DNA from 4 places in the Streptomyces sp. NPDC002676 genome. Region 3 is predicted to be linked to each of the others. Evidence: riboswitches for the same ligand, from Rfam matches in the RefSeq annotation. Region 3 holds a riboswitch; each other region holds the start of a gene.

Region 1 (5,151 bases), on a different contig from region 3:
GAGTGCGGGGACGTACGTACGACTGGCTAAGGCTTACCCCGGGTTGGGTCAGCCCTTGGAGATCTCCACGCTGCCCCTGAAGCGCGGGAAGGCGCTGCGGCCGGCGTACACCGCGGCGTCGTCGAGGATCTCCTCGATGCGCAGCAGCTGGTTGTACTTGGCGACGCGGTCGGAGCGGGCCGGGGCGCCGGTCTTGATCTGGCCGCAGTTGGTGGCGACGGCCAGGTCGGCGATGGTGACGTCCTCGGTCTCGCCGGAGCGGTGGGACATCATGCACTTGTAGCCGCTGCGCTGGGCCAGCTCGACGGCGTCAAGGGTCTCGGTCAGCGAACCGATCTGGTTCACCTTCACCAGCAGGGCGTTGGCGGTGCCCTCCTCGATACCGCGGGCGAGGCGCTCGGGGTTGGTGACGAACAGGTCGTCGCCGACCAGCTGGACCTTGTCACCGAGCTTGTCGGTGATGACCTTCCAGCCGGCCCAGTCGTCCTCGAACAGCGGGTCCTCGATGGAGACGAGCGGGTAGTCCGCGACGAGCTCCTCGTAGTACTCCGTCATCTCGGCGGCGGAGCGCTCCTTGCCCTCGAAGAGGTACTTGCCGTCCTTGTAGAACTCGGACGCGGCGACGTCGAGCGCGAGCGCGATCTGCTCGCCGGGGATGTAACCGGCCTGCTTGATGGCCTCGAGGATGAGGTCGAGGGCCTCACGGTTGGAGGGCAGGTTCGGGGCGAAGCCGCCCTCGTCGCCGAGGCCGGTGGACAGGCCCTTGCCCTTCAGGACCTTCTTCAGCGTGTGGTAGACCTCGGCACCCCAGCGCAGGGCCTCGGAGAAGGACTCCGCGCCGATCGGGGCGATCATGAACTCCTGGATGTCCACGTTGGAGTCGGCGTGCGAGCCGCCGTTCAGGATGTTCATCATCGGCACCGGCAGCAGGTGCGCGTTCGGGCCGCCCAGGTAGCGGAAGAGCGGGAGGTCGCTGGCCTCGGAGGCGGCGTGGGCCACGGCCAGGGAGACGCCGAGGATGGCGTTGGCGCCGAGGGAGCCCTTGTTGTCGGTGGCGTCCAGGTCGAACATGGCCTGGTCGATCAGGCGCTGCTCGGTGGCGTCGTAGCCGACCAGCTCCGGGCCGATCTGCTCGATGACGGCGAGGACGGCCTTCTCGACACCCTTGCCCAGGTAGCGGTTGGGGTCACCGTCGCGCAGCTCGATGGCCTCGAAGGCGCCGGTGGAGGCGCCGGACGGGACGGCGGCACGACCCGTGCTGCCGTCGTCGAGGCCGACCTCGACCTCGACCGTGGGGTTGCCTCGGGAGTCCAGGATTTCCCGGGCTACGACGACGTCGATGGACGGCACGAGCATCTCCTTCTTGGGATGTGACGCTGGAAGTGCGGGGCGTGTGCCTTTGCGGGCTGTGCCTTGCGCCTAGAGCCTAACCGTCCATGGGGCGTCGGCCATCGACCGACCGTCCCGTGGACAGGCAAACGGTACCCATTGTTCACGCCCGGAACAAAGGGGTTCCCGGGTAGCCCCCGGGTGAAGAGTGGGGAAAGTGCGGCGGAAAGCGGGGAGGGGAGCGGCGAACAGCGGGGACGGAAAAGCCCCGCCCCGGCGCGTACGGGGGAACACGCGCCGGGGCGGGGGGACTGGGGGCCGCGCCTTACTTCAGGTGCAGCTGCTGACCCGGGTAGATCAGGTCGGCGTCCTGGACGATGTCCTTGTTCAGGTCGAACAGCTTCTTCCAGCCGCCCTTGACGCCGTGCTTCTCGGCGATGGTGCTGAGGGTGTCGTCCTTGACGACCTTGTACTCGCCGTCGCCCTTCTTGACCTTCTTGCCGGTCGGGGTGGTGACGGTCGCGCTCTTGGCCGGGGCCGTACGCTCGGCGGAGCGGGAGGCGGCCTGGCCGGTGGAGCGGGTGGCGGTGGCCTTCGGGGCCGCCGCGGTGCCGTTGTACGGCGTGTTCGACAGGCCCGTGCCGCAGACCGGCCAGGCGCCCTTGCCCTGGGCGGCGAGGACCTTCTCGGCGACGGTGATCTGCTGCGCCTTGGTGGCCTGGTTGGCCTGCGGGGCGTAGGCGGTGCCGCCGTACGCGGCCCAGGTGGAGGCGGAGAACTGCAGGCCGCCGTAGAAGCCGTTACCGGTGTTGATGGACCAGTTGCCGCCGGACTCGCACTGGGCGACCTTGTCCCACTCGGCGGCGGTGGCGGCGGAGGCGTTGCCGGCCGCCATGAGCGGGGCGGCGACAGCGGCGCCGGCGACTCCGGCGAGTGCGATGGCGCGGGTGGCCTTGAACGGGCGGCGGTGCTTGCCCTTACCGGTGAACAGCATGGATCGATCCCCTCACCGACGCCTGCGAGGTGAGCTGTCGGGTTCGGGCCGGTTGAGTTGCCCGGCCGCGGCCCTTTCGGGACACGGCTTCACCCCAAGCCGCAACCGACGTCAACTGCCGGTTTTGGCACTTACCTTGGGTCCCCCGCTCCTGCCTACGGCGCATGATGCGACGACTGTTCCCGGGCAACCGCTGGCAGGATTCGGCGTTGCGACTGCCGGGGCTCGTGGTGACGAGCGGCCTTGACCGTAGCCACGCGATCCGCGGAATTTCAAAGACGATCAGGGCTTCTGAGACTCATCCCACACTTTCACCAAACCGGACATTCAGGCGCTTAGTGGGGCGTCAACTCCCGCTACTTCTGGCCCGTTTCCGCACCGATTTCCAGGGTCTGACCGGCGGCGATGTGGTTCGGGTCGGCGCCGATGACCTTCTTGTTGTGGCCGTAGAGCGCGCGCCATCCGCCGTCGACGTCAAGGGAGTCGGCGATGGCGCAGAGAGTGTCGCCCTCACGGACCTCGTAGGTGCTCGCATCGCGGGACGCATGACGACCGGACCGGGTGGCGTTCTGACCGTTTGTCACGCTTTCGTCCGCACTGACGCCACGGTGACGTCCACCACTACTGAGCGAGCCGGTGTCGACGAGGCTCCAAGAGCCGCCGTTCTGCCAGGAATTGTCCGAGTCGTCCGTTGCGGGGTCCGTGGTGGCGCCACCGTCCCCCTGCCCGTTTTGAGTGTCGGATGATGTGGATTTGTCGGACTTGGGGGTTTCGCCGCCCTTGCCGGAGCCCTCGGAGTCGCCGCCCTCGCCCGCGCCACGGCTCGCACTCGGGGACGGCTTGGCGGTGGCGTCCGAGGAGTCGGACGACCGCGACGGGGATGACGACGGCGAAGAGGGTGACGAAGGCGACGAATCCGACAGACCGGATGAGTCCGAAGTGTCGGCGGAGTCGGACGAATCCTGACCCTGCTGGTCCTGCTGGTCCTGCTGGTCCTGCTGGTCCTGCTGGTCCTCCGGCGAATGCCCGGACTCGGAGGAGCCACCGGAGCCGTGCGAGCCGGAGGCCGAGTCCGAACCCGGGTTTCCGACGCCCGTGTCGACGTCCACGGAGCCGGAGTGCGCGGTCAGGCCGTTGAGCAGGGCGCAGGTGGCCCAGGGAGTGGTGCCCCGGTCGGCGAGGATCCGCTCGGCCACGGCGATCTGCTGCGAACGGCTGGCCTGGTCGGCGCTGGAGGCGTACTTCGTGCCGCCGTACTTGTCCCAGTCGTCCTGGGAAATCTGCAGGCCACCGTAGTAACCATTGCCGGTGTCGGCGCTCCAGGAGCCGCCGCTCTCACACTCGGCCACCTTGTCCCACGTGGTGCCGTCGGCCGCGCTGGCGCTTGCTGCGCCGAGGAGCGGGATGGCGATCGCGGAGCCGGTCACTCCGGCCGCGACGAGGAGGGCCGGAGCCTGACGGGGGCGACGGTGACGACCGTTCCCGGTGAGCATACGGAAGCCTTTCGTGCGACAGCAGGACCGGCGCGGCGGGTGATGCTGGGCGCCACGCTGACGAGTGAACGTATCGGCATACGATCACTTGTCACAAGTTAATGCCGCGCAGATCACGTGAAGATCACGGAGTTGTACGTCTTTCATCTTCGCCTGGCCGGGCCGCGCTTGTGGGAGGGGTGAGCGGCTCCTACTGGACGGGCGTGAACTCCACCGGCAGGGTGCGCAGGCCGCGCATGATGAGTCCGCCGCGCCAGCGCAGCTCGGCCGGATCCGCCGCGAGCCGCAGATCGGGGAGGCGGGTGAGGAGGGTGGCGAGTGCGAACTGGCCCTCCAGGCGGGCGAGCGGCGCGCCGAGACAGTAGTGGATGCCGTGGCCGTAGCCGAGGTGCTGGTTGTCCCGGCGGGACAGGTCCAGCCGGTCCGGGTCGGTGAACCGCTCCGGATCCCGGTCGGCCGCGGCGAGCACGACGAGCACCGGGTCGCCGGCGGCGATGTCCTGCCCGCCGATGGTGAGCGGCCGGGTGGCGAACCGCCAGGTGGCCAGCTCCACCGGGCCGTCGTAGCGGAGCAGTTCCTCCACGCCGGTCTCCAGCAGCTCCCGTTCCCCGGCGGCGAGGGACCGCTGGAGCCGCTGCCGCTGTTCGGGGTGGGTGAGCAGGGCGTAGGTGCCGTTCCCGATGAGGTTGACCGTCGTCTCGAAACCGGCGAAGAGCAGGATGAAGGCCATGGCGGCGGCCTCGTTCTCGGTGAGGTGCTCTCCGTGGTCGGAGGCGCGGATCAGACCCGAGATCAGGTCCTCGCCGGGCGCGGGCTCGGCGGGCAGCGCCGCCCGCTTGCGGTGGATCAGCTCGGCGAGATAGCCCCGCATCTTCTTCACCGAACGGGCCACACCGCCCCGGGGCCCTCCGCCGTGCCGGATCATCATGCCCGCCCAGTCCCGGAAGTCGTCCTGGTCCTCGCGCGGGACGCCGAGCAGGTCGCAGATGGCGTAGATGGGGAGCGGGAAGGCGAACTCGTGGATGAGGTCGGCGGAACCCTTCGCCGCGAACCCGTCGATGAGCTGGTCGGTCAGCTCCTGCACACGAGGCGCGAACTCGGCGACCCGGCGGGGCGTGAACGCCTTGCTGACCAGCCGGCGCAGCCGGGTGTGGTCCGGCGGGTCGATGTTCAGCAGGTGCGTCATCAGCTCGGCCTTGCGCTCACCGGGGATGCCGGTCTTGCCCTTGGCGTGCGCGGGCTCGTCATGATGCGCCGGGTTCTTGCTCAGCCGCTGGTCGGCGAGCGCCTGCTTGGCATCGGCGTACCGGGTGACCAGCCAGGCCTCCACCCCAC
Region 2 (5,151 bases), on a different contig from region 3:
CCAACGGCTTCGCCGCCGCGGTCCGCCGGGCGAGGCGGGTGAACTTGCGCGGGTTGCCGATGGACTCCAGGTACATGAGGACGACGTCGGTCTCGGGGTCGTCGTACCAGTACTGGAGGACGTCGTTGCCGGAGACGTCCGCGCGGTTGCCGGCGGACACGAACGTGGACACGCCGGTGACCCCCGTGACGCCTCCCCCGCGCCGGTGCAGACCCGACAGCAGGGCGATGCCGATGGCGCCGGACTGCGCGAACAGGCCGATGCGCCCCGGGCGGGGCATCTCGGGGGCGAGCGAGGCGTTCAGCAGGACGTCCGGGGCGGTGTTGATGACCCCGAAGGCGTTCGGGCCGATGATCCGCATGCCGTACGCGCGCGCCTGCTGCACGAGCGCACGCTGCCGCTCACGTCCCTCGGGCCCGCTCTCCGCGTAGCCGGCGGAGAGGACGACGAGTCCCTGGACGCCGTGTTCGCCGCACTCGGCGACCACGGCGGGGACGTACTCGGCCGGGACGGCGACGACCGCGAGGTCGACGTGCCCCTCGATCTCCCGCACCGACCGGTGCGCGGGCACCCCGTCGACGCCCTCGACGTCCTCGGGGAAGGCCTTGTTCACGGCGTACAGCCGGCCCGTGTAGCCGGCGTCCCGGAGGTTGGCCAGGACGCTGCGGCCGACCCCGCCGGGCGCGCGGCCGACGCCGACGACGGCCACGGAGCCGGGTGCCAGCAGCCGTCGTACCGAACGGGCCTCGGCGCGCTGCTCACGCGCGCGTTGCACGGCGAGGGAGCGGTCGGTGGGTTCCAGGTCGAACTCCAGGCGTACGACGCCGTCCTCGAAGCTGCGCTTCTGGGTGTACCCGGCGTCCGTGAACACCTTGATCATCTTGGTGTTGGCGGGCAGCACCTCGGCGGCGAAGCGGCGGATCCCGCGCTCGCGCGCCACGGCGGCGATGTGCTCCAGGAGAGCGGAGGCGACCCCGCGGCCCTGGTGGGCGTCCTGCACGAGGAAGGCGACCTCGGCCTCGTCGGCCGGTGCGGAGGCGGGCATTCCGTCGGGGCCGATGCGGTCGTAGCGCACAGTGGCGATGAACTCGCCGCCGACGGTGGCCGCGAGCCCCACCCGGTCCACGAAGTCGTGGTGCGTGAAGCGGTGGACGTCCTTGGCGGAGAGCCGGGGGTACGGCGCGAAGAAGCGGTAGTACTTCGACTCGTCCGAGACCCCCTCGTAGAAGCTGACCAGGCGGTCGGCGTCATCGACGGTGATGGGCCGCACGCGTGCGGTGCCGCCGTCGCGCAGCACCACGTCGGCCTCCCAGTGGGCGGGGTACTCGTGCCGGTCGTGCCGGTCCGCCGGGGTCTGCATGGGCCCCAGCGTACGGCTCGCCCCCGGCAACGGCGCGAGGCAGTCTGTGGGGGGACGGAAGCCGGATCGAGGCCGCGGTCCGGCGACACGGCCGGAGGGTGACGAAGGTCCCCTCCGGACTTGCTTCACGATGTGGGAAACTGGTCTAGACAACCCTGAGAACCTGAAGGGCAGCATCACATGGCTGAGCGCCGCGTCAACGTCGGCTGGGCCGAGGGCCTCCACGCCCGCCCCGCCTCCATCTTCGTCCGAGCCGCCACGGCCGCAGGCGTCCCGGTGACGATCGCCAAGGCCGACGGCAACCCCGTCAACGCGGCCTCCATGCTGGCGGTCCTCAGCCTGGGCGCCCAGGGCGGCGAGGAGATCGTCCTCGCTTCCGGCGCCGAGGGCGCGGACGCCGCCCTGGACCGTCTGGCCAAGCTGGTCGCCGAGGGCCTTGAGGAACTGCCCGAGACCGTCTGAGTCGCGCCAGGAAGCCGCGTCCCCGGAATCGGGGGCGCGGCTTCCGCGTTTTCGCGCCGGACTGATTCGCACGCGAATTTACGCACCTGCCTGAATTCACGGCACGCCGAAATAGGGCAGCGGAAATGCGCGTCCCTCCGAATATCCCCTCTTTGTATACGGCGCCCGTGTTAATGCCGCGGGCTCGCTGTGTTTACGGCATGTTGCGAGTCCCTCACACGCTCCGCGCGCTCCCCGCCGGAGGCGAACCGCAGCCGGTGCGCGCCCGCCGCGCGCTCGATGTGCAGGGCGGTGACCGCCCGCGCGCGCTCGCCGTCGCCGCGCGTCACCGCGTCCACGATGACGCCGTACTCGGCCCAGGACTCCACCGGGCTGACCGGGGCCTTCACCGCGTACATCCAGGCGATCTTGTGCCGCAGCTGGGTGAGCATCGAGGTCAGCGAGTGGCTGCCGGAGGCCTGGGCGAGCGTCTCGTGGAACCAGCCGTCCAGCGAGCGCAGTTCCTCGCTGCCGCCCTGCCTGGCCCGCTCCTGGCCGAGCCGCACCAGGCCGCGCAGCACCTTCAGATGGGCCTCCGTGCGCCGCTGGGCGGCCCGTGAGGCGCCGAGCGGCTCCAGGAGCATGCGCATCTCCAGCAGGTCGGCGGCCTCCCGCTCGGTCGGCTCGGCGACGCACGCGCCCGCGTGCCGACGGGTCACCACGAAGCCCTCGGCCTCCAGGGTGCGCAGGGCCTCGCGGACGGGGACGCGCGAGACGCCGTAGCGGCGGGCCAGGACTTCCTCGGTGAGGCGGCTGCCGCGCTCGTGGACACCGGCCACGATGTCGTCCCGGATCGCCGTGCACACCGAGTGTGCCGGAATACGCATGACCGACCTCCGCCTTAATCCCCGTGAAACGTCGACAACGGACGCGTGTTCCGTGACTCTATTGCAATGTGCGGGAATTTCCGACGGCGGCCCAGAATCCATGGATATTTTTTGGTCAGCGGGCACCGCGGACGCCGCGAAAAACGACGAAGCCCCGGCTCGGTGAACCGGGGCTTCGTCGCGAGTGCCGCTTCGGGGTGCGTGTCAGACGCTCAGGCCGTGCTGGCGGAGGTAGGCGACGGGGTCGACGTCGGAGCCGTACTCCGGGGTCGTGCGGGCCTCGAAGTGGAGGTGCGGGCCGGTGACGTTGCCGGTCGCTCCGGACAGGCCGATCTGCTGGCCCGGGACGACCTGCTGGCCCACGGTGACGCCGATGGACGACAGATGGCCGTACTGGGTGTACATGCCGTCGGCCATCCGGATCACTATCTGGTTGCCGTACGCGCCGCCCCAGCCCGTGGAGACGACGGTACCGAGGCCGACCGCGTGCACCGGGGTGCCGCTGGCCGCGTGGAAGTCGATGCCGGTGTGGGAGCCGGAGGACCACAGGGAGCTGCTGGCGCGGTAGCCCGTGGAGACGTACGAGTCGGCGATCGGCGCGACGAAGGCGTTCAGGCGCTTGCGCTCAGCCGCGCGGGCGGCGCGCGCCTTGGCCTCGCGCTCCTCCTTCGCCCGCTCGGCGGCGGCCTTGGCCGCGGCCTGCTCGGCCGCCTTCCGCTCGGCGGCCTGCTGCTGCGCGGTGGCCTGTGCGTCGATCTGCTCGGCGATCTCGTCGCTCACGGTGATGACCGGGGTGAGGCCGGTCTGCTCGACGGAGTTCTCGGCGGCGAGCGACGGGGTGGCCGCGAGGGTGCCGATGACGCCGGTGGTCAGGGCCGCGACGCCGGCCGCCTGAGCGGTGGTGCGCTTGACCCGGCCGGGCTTGCGGTGCTTCCCGGTGGCGCACATGAACGCCATGAAGTGGCTGGTCCTTTCCTTCCCTCTCGCCTACCGGGTTAGCTGACGGGTTCGGAGCAGGAAGGTCTCCTACGGACCCCCTCGCGCACGCGCGGGAGTCCGATTCACCCCAGGGGACGTGTGGGTCCCCGGCTCCCCTGGCTCGCGCCGTACGGGGACTCGGCGATGACTGTCCGGTGCCGCGGGTGCGGCGCACTGCCTGACGAACAGCCCGCACGACGCTACGGGGGGTGGCTTTCCCCGCCCAAACGGATCCGGAGTTTTGTAGCGCATCCCACAGGCCAGACAGGCAACCTCCGCCCCAATTCGGACATCTGGGGAGCGGCTGGGGAACAGCCGGTGCACAGGCGTGGGGCCCTGACGACCCGTAAGTCGCCGGGCCCCACTCGCGCGTGCGTGCGCTCGGGCTCTACTCGGCCGCCACGACCGTGACTTCGCCGATGCCGAGCGCCTCGACCGGCTCCTTGATCTGGGCCGCGTCACCGACAAGGACGGTCACCAGACGGTCCACCGGGAAGGCGTTCACGACCGCCGCCGTGGCCTCCACGGTGCCGGTGGCGGCGAGCTGCCGGTAGAGCGCGGCCTGGAAGTCGTCGGGCAGGTGCTGCTCGACCTGGTCGGCCAGGGTGCCCGCGACGGCCGCCGCGGTCTCGTACTTCAGCGGCGCGACCCCGACGAGGTTCTGCACGGCGACGTCCCGCTCGGCGTCGGTCAGGCCCTCCGCCGCGAGCGTACGCAGCACCGTCCACAGGTCCTCGAGCGCGGGGCCGGTGTTCGGGGTGTCCACGGAGCCGCTGATGGCGAGCATCGAGGCGCCCGTGCCGTCCGGGGCGGAGCGCAGCACCTGCCCGAAGGAGCGCACGCCGTAGGTGTAGCCCTTCTCCTCGCGCAGGACACGGTCCAGGCGGGAGGTGAGGGTGCCGCCGAGGCAGTAGGTGCCGAGCACCTGGGCGGGCCACACGCGGTCGTGCCGGTCGGGGCCGATCCGGCCGATGAGCAGCTGCGTCTGCACGGCACCGGGCCGGTCCACGATGACCACGCGCCCGGTGTCGTCGGCGCTGACCGGCGGCACGGGCCGCGGGCTGCCCGGGGTGCCCGTCCAGGCGCCCAGGGTGTCGCCGAGCAGCTCGTCCAGGTCCGTGCCGGTGAGGTCGCCGACCACGACCACGGTGGCCGTGGCGGGGCGCACATGGCGGTCGTAGTAGGCGCGGACGGCCGCCGCGTCGATCTTCTCGACCGTCTCCTCGGTGCCCTGGCGCGGGCGGGACATGCGCGAGGTGGCCGGGAACAGCTCCTTGGAGAGTTCCTTGGCGGCCCGGCGGGCGGGGCTGGCCAGCTCGTGCGGGATCTCGTCCAGGCGGTTGCGGACCAGCCGCTCGACCTCGCTCTCGGCGAAGGCGGGCGCGCGCATGGCGTCGGCGAGCAGGCCGAGGCCCTTGGCCAGGCGGGAGGCCGGGACCTCCAGGCTGAGCCGGACGCCGGGGTGGTCGGCGTGCGCGTCCAGCG
Region 3 (5,151 bases):
AGGGAGGGTCCGTGACCACCACGCCGTTCATGAACCGAGAAGGCCGAGAAGGCCGAGAAGGCCGAGATGGAACGACGCGCCGTCGCATGCTCGGAGCCGCGCTGGCAGTCGGTGCCGCCCTGCCGATGGGCATCGCACGCCAGGCGTCGGCGGCTTCGACCGCCCCGGGCCCGGTTCAGCTCACCCTGCCCGTGCCCACCGGGCCGTACCCGGTGGGCACGGTGCCCCTGCACCTCGTCGACACTTCACGCCCTGATCCCCTGGCCGGTCCCGGGCACCACCGCGAGTTGATGGCGAGCGTCTGGTACCCCGCCCGGGGCGTCGAGCGGTATCCGCTCGCCCGCTGGACGCCCCCTGCCGTGACGCGGGCCATCCTCACCACGTCGGCGGGCTGGCCGGCCGATGTCGCGGTGGCGCCGCTCACGGCCGGCCACGAGGGCGCCCCGGTGCTGCGAACGGGCGGACGGCTGCCGGTCGTCGTGTTCTCGCACGGCGCGCACGATCACCGTGCGGACACCACCGTCGTGGTGCAGGAGCTCGCCAGCCACGGGTACGTGGTGGTCACGGTGGATCACACGTACGACGCGTTCAGCGAGTTCCCCGACGGCCGGCTCACGGTCCCGCTCGACCAACCCGCACTGACACCACGGGACTTCGCCACCGACGTCCGGTTCGTGCTCGACTGCATCGAGGACCTTGCCACCGGGCGCAACCCCGACGCCGGACACCGACCGCTGCCGCCCGGCCTGCGTGGCGCCCTCGATCCGCATCGCATCGGCATGTTCGGCTGGTCGAAAGGCGCGACGGCGACGGCCTTCGTCATGAGCGAGGACCAGCGCGTCCGGGCCGGGCTGAGCCTCGACGGCCCGATGCAGCCGATGGTCACCACCGACCTGGACCGGCCGTTCATGCTGATGACTGCCGCGTTCCCCCGGGCCACGCAGCCGAGCGTCGCCGAGTTCTGGTCCCACCTGCGCGGGTGGCGGCTCAACGTCCAGGCCGAGGGCGCCACCCACTGGTCGTACGGTGACGACCAGGTGCTGGTCCCGCAGCTTGCGAAGGCGGTCGGGATGAGCGACGAAGAACTCCGGGGCTGGATCGGCACCCTCGCTCCGGCCCGGGCGGTACGGATCCAGCAGGCGTACCCCCTTGCATTCTTCGACCTGCACCTGCGGCACCGACGCGGGCACCTGCTCGACGGCCCGTGCCCGGCCTTCCCGGAGGTGAAGTTCCTCCCCTGAAGCGGCGGACCGGCCGTCAGCCCGCGTTCATTCCGGTCAGTTCGGTCAGCTCGGTCAGGGGCAGTGTGTGCTGGGTCTGGAGGACCTTCGCCCGCAGATACCGGACGTTGTGCGCGGTGGTGAAGACGCCGGTCGGCACCCGGTCCCGTACGGCGACTCCCAGTGTGCGCAACTGCTCAGCCTTGTCGGGGTTGTTGGAGAGCAGGTCCAGTTCCCCGATGCCGAGGGCGCCCAGCATCTGCGCGGCGGCCGTGTAGTCGCGGGCGTCCTCCGGGAGGCCGAGGGCGGCGTTCGCCTCGTAGGTGTCGAGGCCCTGGTCCTGGAGGGCGTAGGCGTCGAGCTTGTTGTACAGGCCGATGCCGCGGCCCTCCTGGCGGAGGTAGAGCAGGACGCCGCCGCGGTCGGCGATGCGCTCGACCGCCTCGCGCAGCTGAGGTCCGCAGTCGCAGCGGGCCGAGCCGAAGACGTCGCCGGTCAGGCACTCGGAGTGCAGGCGCACCAGGGGGACGGAGCCGGGCGCGGGGTCGCCGAGGACGACGGCGACATGCTCCTGGCCGTCGGCCAGCCCGTGGAAGGTGACGAGTTCGGCGTCGGCGCTGTAGCCGTCGTGGAAGCGCAGCGGTACCCGGACGCGGGCGCGCGGTGTGGCGGCGGGGGTGTCGGGCATGCGGATCCCTCCGAGGCGGTTTGCTTCATATTTGAAGCAGTCGTTCGTAGGGACCCTACCTCATGCTTAAAAGTTAAAGCAATCATGGAGTTGGAGTTGTCGGTGATGTGGACGACGTGCATGACGAACGGCGCCGCCACGGGACGTCACCCGCCCCGGCCTCGGCGTCGTCGCCCTGCAGCCCGCCCGCGATCTGCGTGCAGATCTCCTCCAGCTGCCGTACCTGCTCCGGGGTGAGCCGGTCGAAGAGGGCGGCGCGCACCGTGTCGACGTGCCCGGGTGCCGTGCGCTCCAGTACGGCCATCCCCTCCTCCGTCAGCACCGCGAGGCTGCTGCGCTTGTCCGAGGGGCAGTCCTCGCGGCGCACCAGCCCGTCCCGCTCCAGCCGGGTCACCGCGTACGTCAGCCTGCTGCGCGTGATCTTCAGCGTCTCGGCGAGATCGGTCATGCGCAGTCGCCGGTCGGGCGCGTCGGAGAGGTTGGCGAGCACGGAGTAGAACAGATGGGGCATGGCGGCGTCCTGCTGGAGCTGCCGGTCGATCGTGTCCTCCAGGAGCCGGGCGGCGGCCATGTAGGCGCGCCAGGCGCGCTGCTCTTCGGGGGTGAGCCAGCGGGTCGTCATGCCGCCAGTGTAAGTTTGTTTCAAACTTGAACCAAGACGAGCCCTGCCGTCAGCCTCAGCAAGTCAGCTTCCGGAATGAGGACGCCGATGCCCCTGCCGTACGTGCTGCTGTCCGCCGCCGTCTCCCTCGACGGCTACCTGGACGACACCGGCCCCGAGCGGCTCCTGCTGTCCAGCCCGGCCGACTTCGACCGGGTCGACGAGATACGGGCCTCGGTCGATGCCATCCTGATCGGCGCCGGCACCATCCGCGCGGACAACCCGCGGCTCCTGGTCAACTCCCCGGAGCGCCGCGCGGCCCGTGTCGCCGCGGGCCGGCCGGAGTATCCGCTGAAGGTGACCGTCACCGCCTCCGGCGACCTCGACCCGGGCGCCAGGTTCTGGCACACCGGCGGCCAGAAGCTCGTCTGCACCACCGACAAGGGCGCCGAGCGGGCCCGCAGCCTCGGTATCGCCGCCGACCTCGTCGCCCTCGGCCCCGACCTCGACTGGCGCGCCCTGCTGGAGCACCTGCACGACGTACGCGGCGTACGGCGCCTGATGGTCGAGGGCGGCGGCACCGTCCACACCCAGCTCCTCCAGCAGGGCCTCGCCGACGAGCTCCAGCTGGTCCTCGCCCCGCTGCTCGTCGGGGACCCGAAGGCGCCCCGGCTGTTCGGCCCGGGCGCGTACCAGGCCGGTCGCCTCCGCCTCACCGAAACCCGCAGGATCGAGGACGTCGTACTGATGCATTACGAGCCCACCGCACCCGGAACGGGGCAGTCGGTCACGGCCGCCGACCGGCATTGGATGAGGATCGCCTGCGAGCTGGCGGCGCTGTGCCCGCCCTCGGAGACGGCGTTCAGCGTGGGCGCGGTCGTGGTCGCCGAGGACGGGACCGAGCTGGCGCGCGGCCACTCGCGCGAGGGTGACGACCCGGTCGTCCACGCCGAGGAGGCGGCCCTGGCGAAGATCGACCCGGCCGACCCGAGGCTGCCCGCCGCCACGGTCTACAGCAGCCTGGAGCCCTGTGCCCGCCGCGCCTCACGGCCGGCTCCCTGCGCGCGGCTGATCCTGGCGGCGGGGGTACGGCGGGTGGTCACGGCCTGGAGCGAACCGGACACGTTCGTGGCGGCGGCCGACGGGAGCGGACTGCTGTCGGCGCAGGGCGTGGAGGTCGTCGTACTGCCCGAATACGAGGAGCGTGCCATGGCGCCGAACCGCCATCTGCTGACCGGCGAATAAGACCGCCTACTGACCGGTCAGTAAACCGATGTGCTTTCTGCCCCGCACATGGCGTACAGTAGAGACATCGACGCGGGGTGGAGCAGCTCGGTAGCTCGCTGGGCTCATAACCCAGAGGTCGCAGGTTCAAATCCTGTCCCCGCTACTGAAGGCTCAGGGCCGGAATCCAGAATTGGGTTCCGGCCCTGAGTGTTTGCAGTGTTCAACGGCCTGTGGGGCGCACTACTCAGGGTGATCGGGCGACCGCCCTCCGCATAACATCTGAGTCACCATCAAAAACGCTGTGACTCCTGAACCCCGGTCAAGTTGCCCGGTTTGAGCCGGTAATGGCGTGTATCGCCGCCCTGGAAAGCATTAATGATCAAGCCGAACGGCTTGGAATCTGACAGTCGGGTCTATTAACGTTCGATAACGCAGCGCGGTCGTCCCAGCCGTCACAAGAGGCGGCTCCGTGCTCATGCGCCGAATCCCGCGAGGGAACCGGGGAACCACCACCTTGGGGTGAATCGCGCGGACGCCGTCGTGAACTCGCTGAGTACACGGCAGTGCCACGCGTAGGAGACCTTCCTGCTCCGAACCCGTCAGCTAACCCGGTAGGCGGAGGAAGGAAAGGAGTACGCCCGCGTGGCGTCCAACCGGCCTGCCCAAGAAGCCCCGTTCATACCGGCTCAGCGCGAGACCGAAGCCTTCGGCTACGGTTCCTTCCCGGCCGAGGAGGGCCCCTGGGAGGAGTGGAACCCCACCGAGGACTCCGTCCGCCCGGTCCGCGGCCGGCACCGCGTCGCCAAGCAGCGCGGCGGGCTCGCGCGCAGCTCCACGGTCCTCGGCGTCGGCGTCCTGGCCGCGGTCGGCGCGGGCGGCATCGCCAGTGCCAACTCCGGCAAGCCCCCGGTCGCCATCTCGATGCCCGACCTGCCCGACCTGCCTTCCTCCGTCGACTCCCTGCTTGACGACGGTTCCGCGGACGCGCCCAAGGCCGCCTCCGCGGACACGCTCAGCAGGGTCGGCATGACCTCCGAGGACGCGCAGAACACGGACGCGGGCGAGGCCCTGCGCAACCGGATCATGGCGCAGGCCGACCAGCAGCAGGGCCAGGCCGACAGCAAGGCCACCGCCGCCGCGGTCGCCGCCGCCGAGCAGCAGAGCGCCGCCGCGGCTGCGAAGGCGGAGAAGGCCGCCGCTGCCAAGGCCGCCGCCGCCAAGGAGCAGGCCGAGGCCATCGCGAAGAAGAAGGCCGAGGCGGAGCGCTTGGCCAAGCTGGCCAAGCAGTTCAGCCTGCCGGTCGTCTCGTACACCCTCACCGGCACCTTCGGGCAGCCCGGTGCGATGTGGTCCTCCGGCTACCACACGGGCCTGGACTTCGCCGCTCCCACGGGCACGCTCATCAAGGCCGTCCA
Region 4 (5,151 bases), on a different contig from region 3:
GTCCATGAGGTCTGATCCTGTCTTACGCGACCGCCCCGGGCCAATGTGAGTTTGAACAACGCGGACGGTTCACCGTGTGGGTATCGCCACACCCTGGGCGGCTCGGCGTCCGGCTAGGGTCTGTCCGCTACCTACAAATGCCCCGGAGGACCCATGGCGTTCGGCTGGATCGACGAGCAGGCCGAGGCGCGCCGCCGCGCCGGACTCGTACGGACGCTGCGCCCGCGCCCCGCCGACTCGCCGCTGCTGGACCTCGCGAGCAACGACTACCTGGGCCTGGCCCACCACCCCGACGTCGCCGAGGGAGCCGCCCAGGCCGCCCGGGCGTGGGGCGGCGGCTCCACCGGTTCCCGGCTGGTCACCGGCACCACCGAACTCCACACCGAGCTGGAGCGCGAACTGGCGGAGTTCTGCGGCTTCGAGGCGGCTCTGGTCTTTTCGTCCGGTTATGCCGCGAACCTGGCCGCCGTGACCGCGCTGGGCCCGCACGGCTCGCTGATCGTCTCGGACGCGGGCAACCACGCCTCGCTGATCGACGGCTGCCGGCTCGCCCGGGGCAGCACGCAGGTGGTCGGGCACGCCGACCCGGAGGCCGTGTGCAAGGCGCTGAGCACGCACGAGGGACCGGCGATCGTCGTCTCCGACACCGTGTTCTCCGTCGACGGCGACGCGGCCCCGCTGGCCGAACTGGCCGCGGCGTGCCGGGAGCACGGCGCCGGGCTGGTCGTGGACGACGCCCACGGGCTCGGCGTGCTGGGTGACGGCGGCCGGGGAGCGCCGAACGAGGCCGGGCTCGCGGGCGCGGACGACGTGGTCGTCACGGCCACGCTGTCCAAGTCGCTGGGCAGCCAGGGCGGGGTGGTGCTGGGCCCGGCCCGGGTGATCGACCACCTGGTCAACGCGGCCCGGACGTTCATCTTCGACACCGGCCTCGCCCCCGCCGCGGCGGGGGCGGCGCTGGCGGCGCTGCGGCTGCTGCGCCGTGAGCCGGAGCGGGCGGCACGGGCCCGTGAGGTGGCCGCGGAACTGCACGCACGCCTGACCGCCGCGGGTCTGGAAGCGGTGCGTCCGGACGCCGCGGTGGTCTCGGTGCGGGCCCCGTCCCCGGAGAGCGCCGTGCGCTGGGCGGCCGACTGCCGTTCGGCCGGTCTTGCCGTGGGCTGCTTCCGTCCTCCTTCCGTGCCCGACGGCATCTCGCGGCTGCGGCTGACCGCCCGCGCGGACCTCTCCGGGTCCGAGATCGAACGCGCTGTACGGGTCATCGACGAGGCGCGACCATGAGTCGGCGTGACACGGCCGGGCTTCGCACGCATCTGATCGGATCTGATCGGTAGCGGTTGGTCGGGGTCAGGGTCAGGGTCGGGGTCGGGGTCGGGGTCGGTCGGGATCCGCGGGTCACCGGAGCGCGGCCACGAACCCCGCCCAGCTCCCGGGGGAGAAGAGCAGCGCGGGTCCGGCCGGGTTCTTGGAGTCGCGCACGGCGAGCAGTCCGGCCCGCGGGCCGGAGCGCGGCCGGGCCGTCTCCACGCAGTTGTTCGCTCCCGTGCTGTAGCTGCTGCGCAGCCATTGCGCATCGTGCAGATCGGTACTGATCGGGACGTGCCGAGGCAGTACTGACATGGTGCCTCCTTACGCGCCGTCACCTATCCCGGCGATGTAATCCAACGATTCCTCGGGTGAAAGGGCGTGGATGCGAAGGGTGTTGAAGGCCTCCGAGTAAGCCACGAGGTCTTCTTTCCGTTCCAGATAGAGGCTACTCGTCAATTGGTCGAGAACAACCACGTCCAGATCAGAAGTGCTCGGAAATGAGAAGATTACGAAAGGTCCCGTGAGGCCGACATGTGCCCCGGCTCCGAACGGAAGTACCTGTAGCCGTACTTGGGGCAGCCGCGCCGCCTGCAGCAACCGCTCCAGCTGCCGGGCCATCACCTCCGGGCCGCCGACCTCGCGCCGGAGCACCGCCTCGTCCAGTACGGCGTCCAGGTGCAGCGGCGGATCCGAGTGGAGCACGTCCTGCCTGGCCAGACGCACTTCCACTAACGCGTCCAGCGCCTCCTCGTCCAGGCTCTTCACGGCCGCCCGGGTCACCGCGCGGGCGTACTCGGGCGTCTGGAGCAGACCCGGGACCACCGTGGTCTCCAGGGTGCGCATGCCACTGGCCTGTGACTCGAGGCTGATGAAATCGCGATAGGTCGGCGGCAATACCCCGCGGTACGCATGCCACCAGCGGTTGCGTGCGCCGACCGCGTTCTCCTCGGCACCGGCCAACAACAGTAGTAACTCACGGAGTTGGGCGTCCCGAACCGCGTACGCGTCCAGGAGTATGCGCACATCGGCCGGTTTCACGCCGCTGGCACCCGTCTCGATACGGCTCACTTTCGACTGGTGCCAGCCCACCAGCCGGGCGGCCTCGCCACTCGTGAGCCCAGCCTCGGCGCGCAGCGTGCGCAGTTCGGCGCCCAGTTTGCGGCGGCGCACCGCGGGACCGTTCTGCATGGGCTCCTCCTTACTCCTTCCGGGCCGCCCAAATACGTGCTCCCGTCGCAGAGTTCACCGCTTTGAGCGACAGATATATGCATATCTTGGTGGATCGCTCCCCTGACCGGCCCGGTAATGGCAGTCTGGCGAAGAAGCACCAGTCCGGGACCGTACTCGAACCATCCGCTCCTTTGTCGGACTCCGGTCCCGTGGGAAAGGGACGACCTCGCCATGGCAGACCATCTGGAAGCATCCGTCACTCTGCCGAGCGATCCGGCCTCGGTCTCCGTCGCCCGCTCCTACGTCGTGGGCACCCTCGCGGAGTGGGGCCTGCCGTCGGACACCGACGTGGCCGACACCGTGCGACTCATCGTCTCCGAACTCGCCACGAACGCCGTACAGCACACCTTCGGCCAGTCACCCACCTTCACGGTCGACATCGCGCTGCACCGTGACGAACACCTGCGCATCGGCGTCACAGACAGTCATCCACGCTTTCCGAAGAGACTGCCCGCCGCGGTCCAGCAGGACAACGGCCGCGGCATGGTCATCATCCGCTGGCTCACCGCCGAGTGCGGCGGCAAACTCCGCGTCCGCCCCACCCGCGAGGGCGGCAAGACGGTCTCCATCGAGCTCCCGTGGACGATCCCGGCCGAACCGGTGCCGGCGGCCGGCCAGCAGGAGCCCTGACCGTCCACGGGGTGAGGAGCCCTCAGCTGACCCGGCCGTACCAGACGCTCCGCGTCCAGATCCTCTCCAGCTTCACCACGTCACCCGTCTTCGGGGCGTGCCAGATCTTCCCGTGTCCGGCGTAGATGCCGACGTGGTAGATGCTCGAACCCGAGTGGAAGAACACCAGGTCGCCCGCCCTGCGGCTGCCGGCCGAGATGTGGTGCGTCTTGTTGTACTGCTGGGCGGCCGTACGCGGCAGGGTCTTGCCCACCTTCTTGTACGAATAGAGCGTCAGCCCCGAGCAGTCGAACCTGCGCGGCCCGCTGGCGCCCCACTGGTACGGGGCGCCCCTCTTGGAGGCCGCGACCTGGAGCGCCTTCGTGGCCGTGGTGGCGGCCGAGGCCTCGGTGGCCAGACCCGGGACCGCGATCGTGCCGCCCACGGCGGCGAGAGTGAGTGCCGAGGCCGTGCCGGCCCGGGCCATCAGTGACGGGACACGATTGAGCGCAGTCATGCGCAACCCTTCGTCAGCCGCCTGTGAAGGATGACCTGTCGGATTCGGGCTGGCGAAGTTGCCCGGCCGCGTTGCCGCGGCTTCACCCCAAGGGCCTGCTCGGAACCTCCGCCCGTCCGCGCTGTGCGGACGAACCTCCGTTCCGGCGACCCGCCTTGCTCGGGTCCTCCACTCCTGCCGATCCACTCCTGTCGACCTGTCGTCCGGGCGGCGGCAGGACTCGGCGTCCGCCCGGACCGCCCCGCCGCGGTGGCGGGGGCTTGTCGTCGGACAGGGATCTTCACCCACAGGTGTCCGAAAATCCCAATGGAATCGGGGATTTGTGGTGTTACTCACCACTCACCCGTTCGGGTGGACATGGGTGCGTTCGAGACACCGTCAGTTCCCTTACAGGGCCCCGGACCTGGGACGGAGCGCGTTCGGGCCCCCTCGGACGAGCGCCGTGCGCAAGCCGAGGGGGCCCGGAAAAGGATCCGTGAATACGCCGGCCGTGGGTCCGCCGTTCGGGCCGTTTCAACTCCCGCCCGGGCGCGGCTTCGACACGCGGTTCCCGGCGTCTCGGATATGTGTCCGGATCAGCCGACACCGTCGGGCGGGAGCGCGACGCGAGCGGTACGGCGCTCACCGTCGAGCACCCGCAAAGCCCGTGCCAGCGTGTCCCCGTGCAGCTCCGTCTCACCCCGACGGTGCATCAGCACCAGCGCGTCGCGCAGCTCGGACGCCTTGTGCACCAGCGCCTGCGCCGCGCGCAGCCCGCGGTAGGTGTCACCGTCGTGCGCCGGGTTGATCCGGCCCAGCAGATCGACGGTCTCCAGGTAACGGTCTATCAACTCGCCCTCGGCCCGTGTCAGCGCGGGCAGCGGAGGCAGGTCCGGCAGCATCGGCGGCTCACCCGGCCTCGGGCGCGCCGGGCACGGTCCTGCGGCTGGGGACGACGCCGTCCACCAGTCCGTACTCCAGCGCTGCCGTGGCGTCCAGGATCAGATCCCGCTCCAGGTCCCGGTCGACCTGCTCCTCCGTACGGCCGGTGTGCCGCGCGAGCATCTCCGCCGTCAGGGTGCGCACCCGCTCCAACTCCTGGGCCTGGATGACGAGGTCGCTGGGCATCCCCCGCACCGGCTCGCCGAGACCGGGCTGTTCGATCACCATCCGCGCTCCCGGCAGCGTGAACCGCCTGCCCGGGGCCCCGGCCGCGAGCAGGACGGCGGCGGTCCCGGCGGCCTGCCCCAGGCAGTAGGTCCCCACCGGGCAACTGACGTACTGCATGGTGTCGTAGATCGCCGCCAGCGCCCCGAAGGAGCCGCCCGGGGAGTTGATGTACAGCGTGATCTCCCGGTCCGGGGCCGCGTGTTCGAGGTACATGAACTGCGCCGTCACGTCGTTGGCCGCCGTGTCGTCGAGCGGTGTCCCCAGGAAGACCACCCGGTCCTCGAAGAGCTTGGCGTAGGGATCGAGCGTGCGGTGGCCCGTCCCGGTGCGCTCGGTGA

What was found. A riboswitch is a leader RNA that binds a small molecule or an ion and turns the genes downstream of it on or off. The one in region 3 is predicted to bind cyclic di-AMP.
Region 1: another riboswitch for cyclic di-AMP. It lies ahead of ACWD3E_RS13705 (transglycosylase family protein); the one in region 3 lies ahead of ACWD3E_RS38370 (M23 family metallopeptidase).
Region 2: another riboswitch for cyclic di-AMP. It lies ahead of ACWD3E_RS29710 (M23 family metallopeptidase); the one in region 3 lies ahead of ACWD3E_RS38370 (M23 family metallopeptidase).
Region 4: another riboswitch for cyclic di-AMP. It lies ahead of ACWD3E_RS19055 (C40 family peptidase); the one in region 3 lies ahead of ACWD3E_RS38370 (M23 family metallopeptidase).

Annotation. Positions count from the first base shown of each region.
Region 1 is NZ_JBSFVT010000004.1:87,214-92,364, forward strand. Features, by position in the region: gene eno (phosphopyruvate hydratase) at 49-1,356, opposite strand; gene ACWD3E_RS13705 (transglycosylase family protein) at 1,655-2,323, opposite strand; cyclic di-AMP (ydaO/yuaA leader) riboswitch at 2,328-2,496, opposite strand; gene ACWD3E_RS13710 (transglycosylase family protein) at 2,680-3,816, opposite strand; gene ACWD3E_RS13715 (cytochrome P450 family protein) at 4,007-5,151, opposite strand, start outside.
Region 2 is NZ_JBSFVT010000013.1:119,181-124,331, reverse strand. Features, by position in the region: gene ACWD3E_RS29725 (bifunctional acetate--CoA ligase family protein/GNAT family N-acetyltransferase) at 1-1,360, opposite strand, end outside; gene ACWD3E_RS29720 (HPr family phosphocarrier protein) at 1,541-1,822, shown strand; gene ACWD3E_RS29715 (GntR family transcriptional regulator) at 1,993-2,688, opposite strand; gene ACWD3E_RS29710 (M23 family metallopeptidase) at 2,893-3,645, opposite strand; cyclic di-AMP (ydaO/yuaA leader) riboswitch at 3,658-3,820, opposite strand; gene ACWD3E_RS29705 (M16 family metallopeptidase) at 4,055-5,151, opposite strand, start outside.
Region 3 is NZ_JBSFVT010000026.1:21,701-26,851, reverse strand. Features, by position in the region: gene ACWD3E_RS38395 (alpha/beta hydrolase family protein) at 87-1,241, shown strand; gene ACWD3E_RS38390 (GTP cyclohydrolase II) at 1,258-1,908, opposite strand; gene ACWD3E_RS38385 (MarR family winged helix-turn-helix transcriptional regulator) at 1,991-2,530, opposite strand; gene ACWD3E_RS38380 (dihydrofolate reductase family protein) at 2,618-3,754, shown strand; tRNA gene ACWD3E_RS38375 (tRNA-Met) at 3,826-3,899, shown strand; cyclic di-AMP (ydaO/yuaA leader) riboswitch at 4,205-4,369, shown strand; gene ACWD3E_RS38370 (M23 family metallopeptidase) at 4,379-5,151, shown strand, end outside.
Region 4 is NZ_JBSFVT010000006.1:133,334-138,484, forward strand. Features, by position in the region: gene bioB (biotin synthase BioB) at 1-6, opposite strand, end outside; gene ACWD3E_RS19035 (8-amino-7-oxononanoate synthase) at 154-1,281, shown strand; gene ACWD3E_RS19040 (DUF397 domain-containing protein) at 1,396-1,620, opposite strand; gene ACWD3E_RS19045 (helix-turn-helix domain-containing protein) at 1,630-2,496, opposite strand; gene ACWD3E_RS19050 (ATP-binding protein) at 2,710-3,168, shown strand; gene ACWD3E_RS19055 (C40 family peptidase) at 3,191-3,664, opposite strand; cyclic di-AMP (ydaO/yuaA leader) riboswitch at 3,668-3,806, opposite strand; gene ACWD3E_RS19060 (hypothetical protein) at 4,240-4,545, opposite strand; gene ACWD3E_RS19065 (ATP-dependent Clp protease proteolytic subunit) at 4,553-5,151, opposite strand, start outside.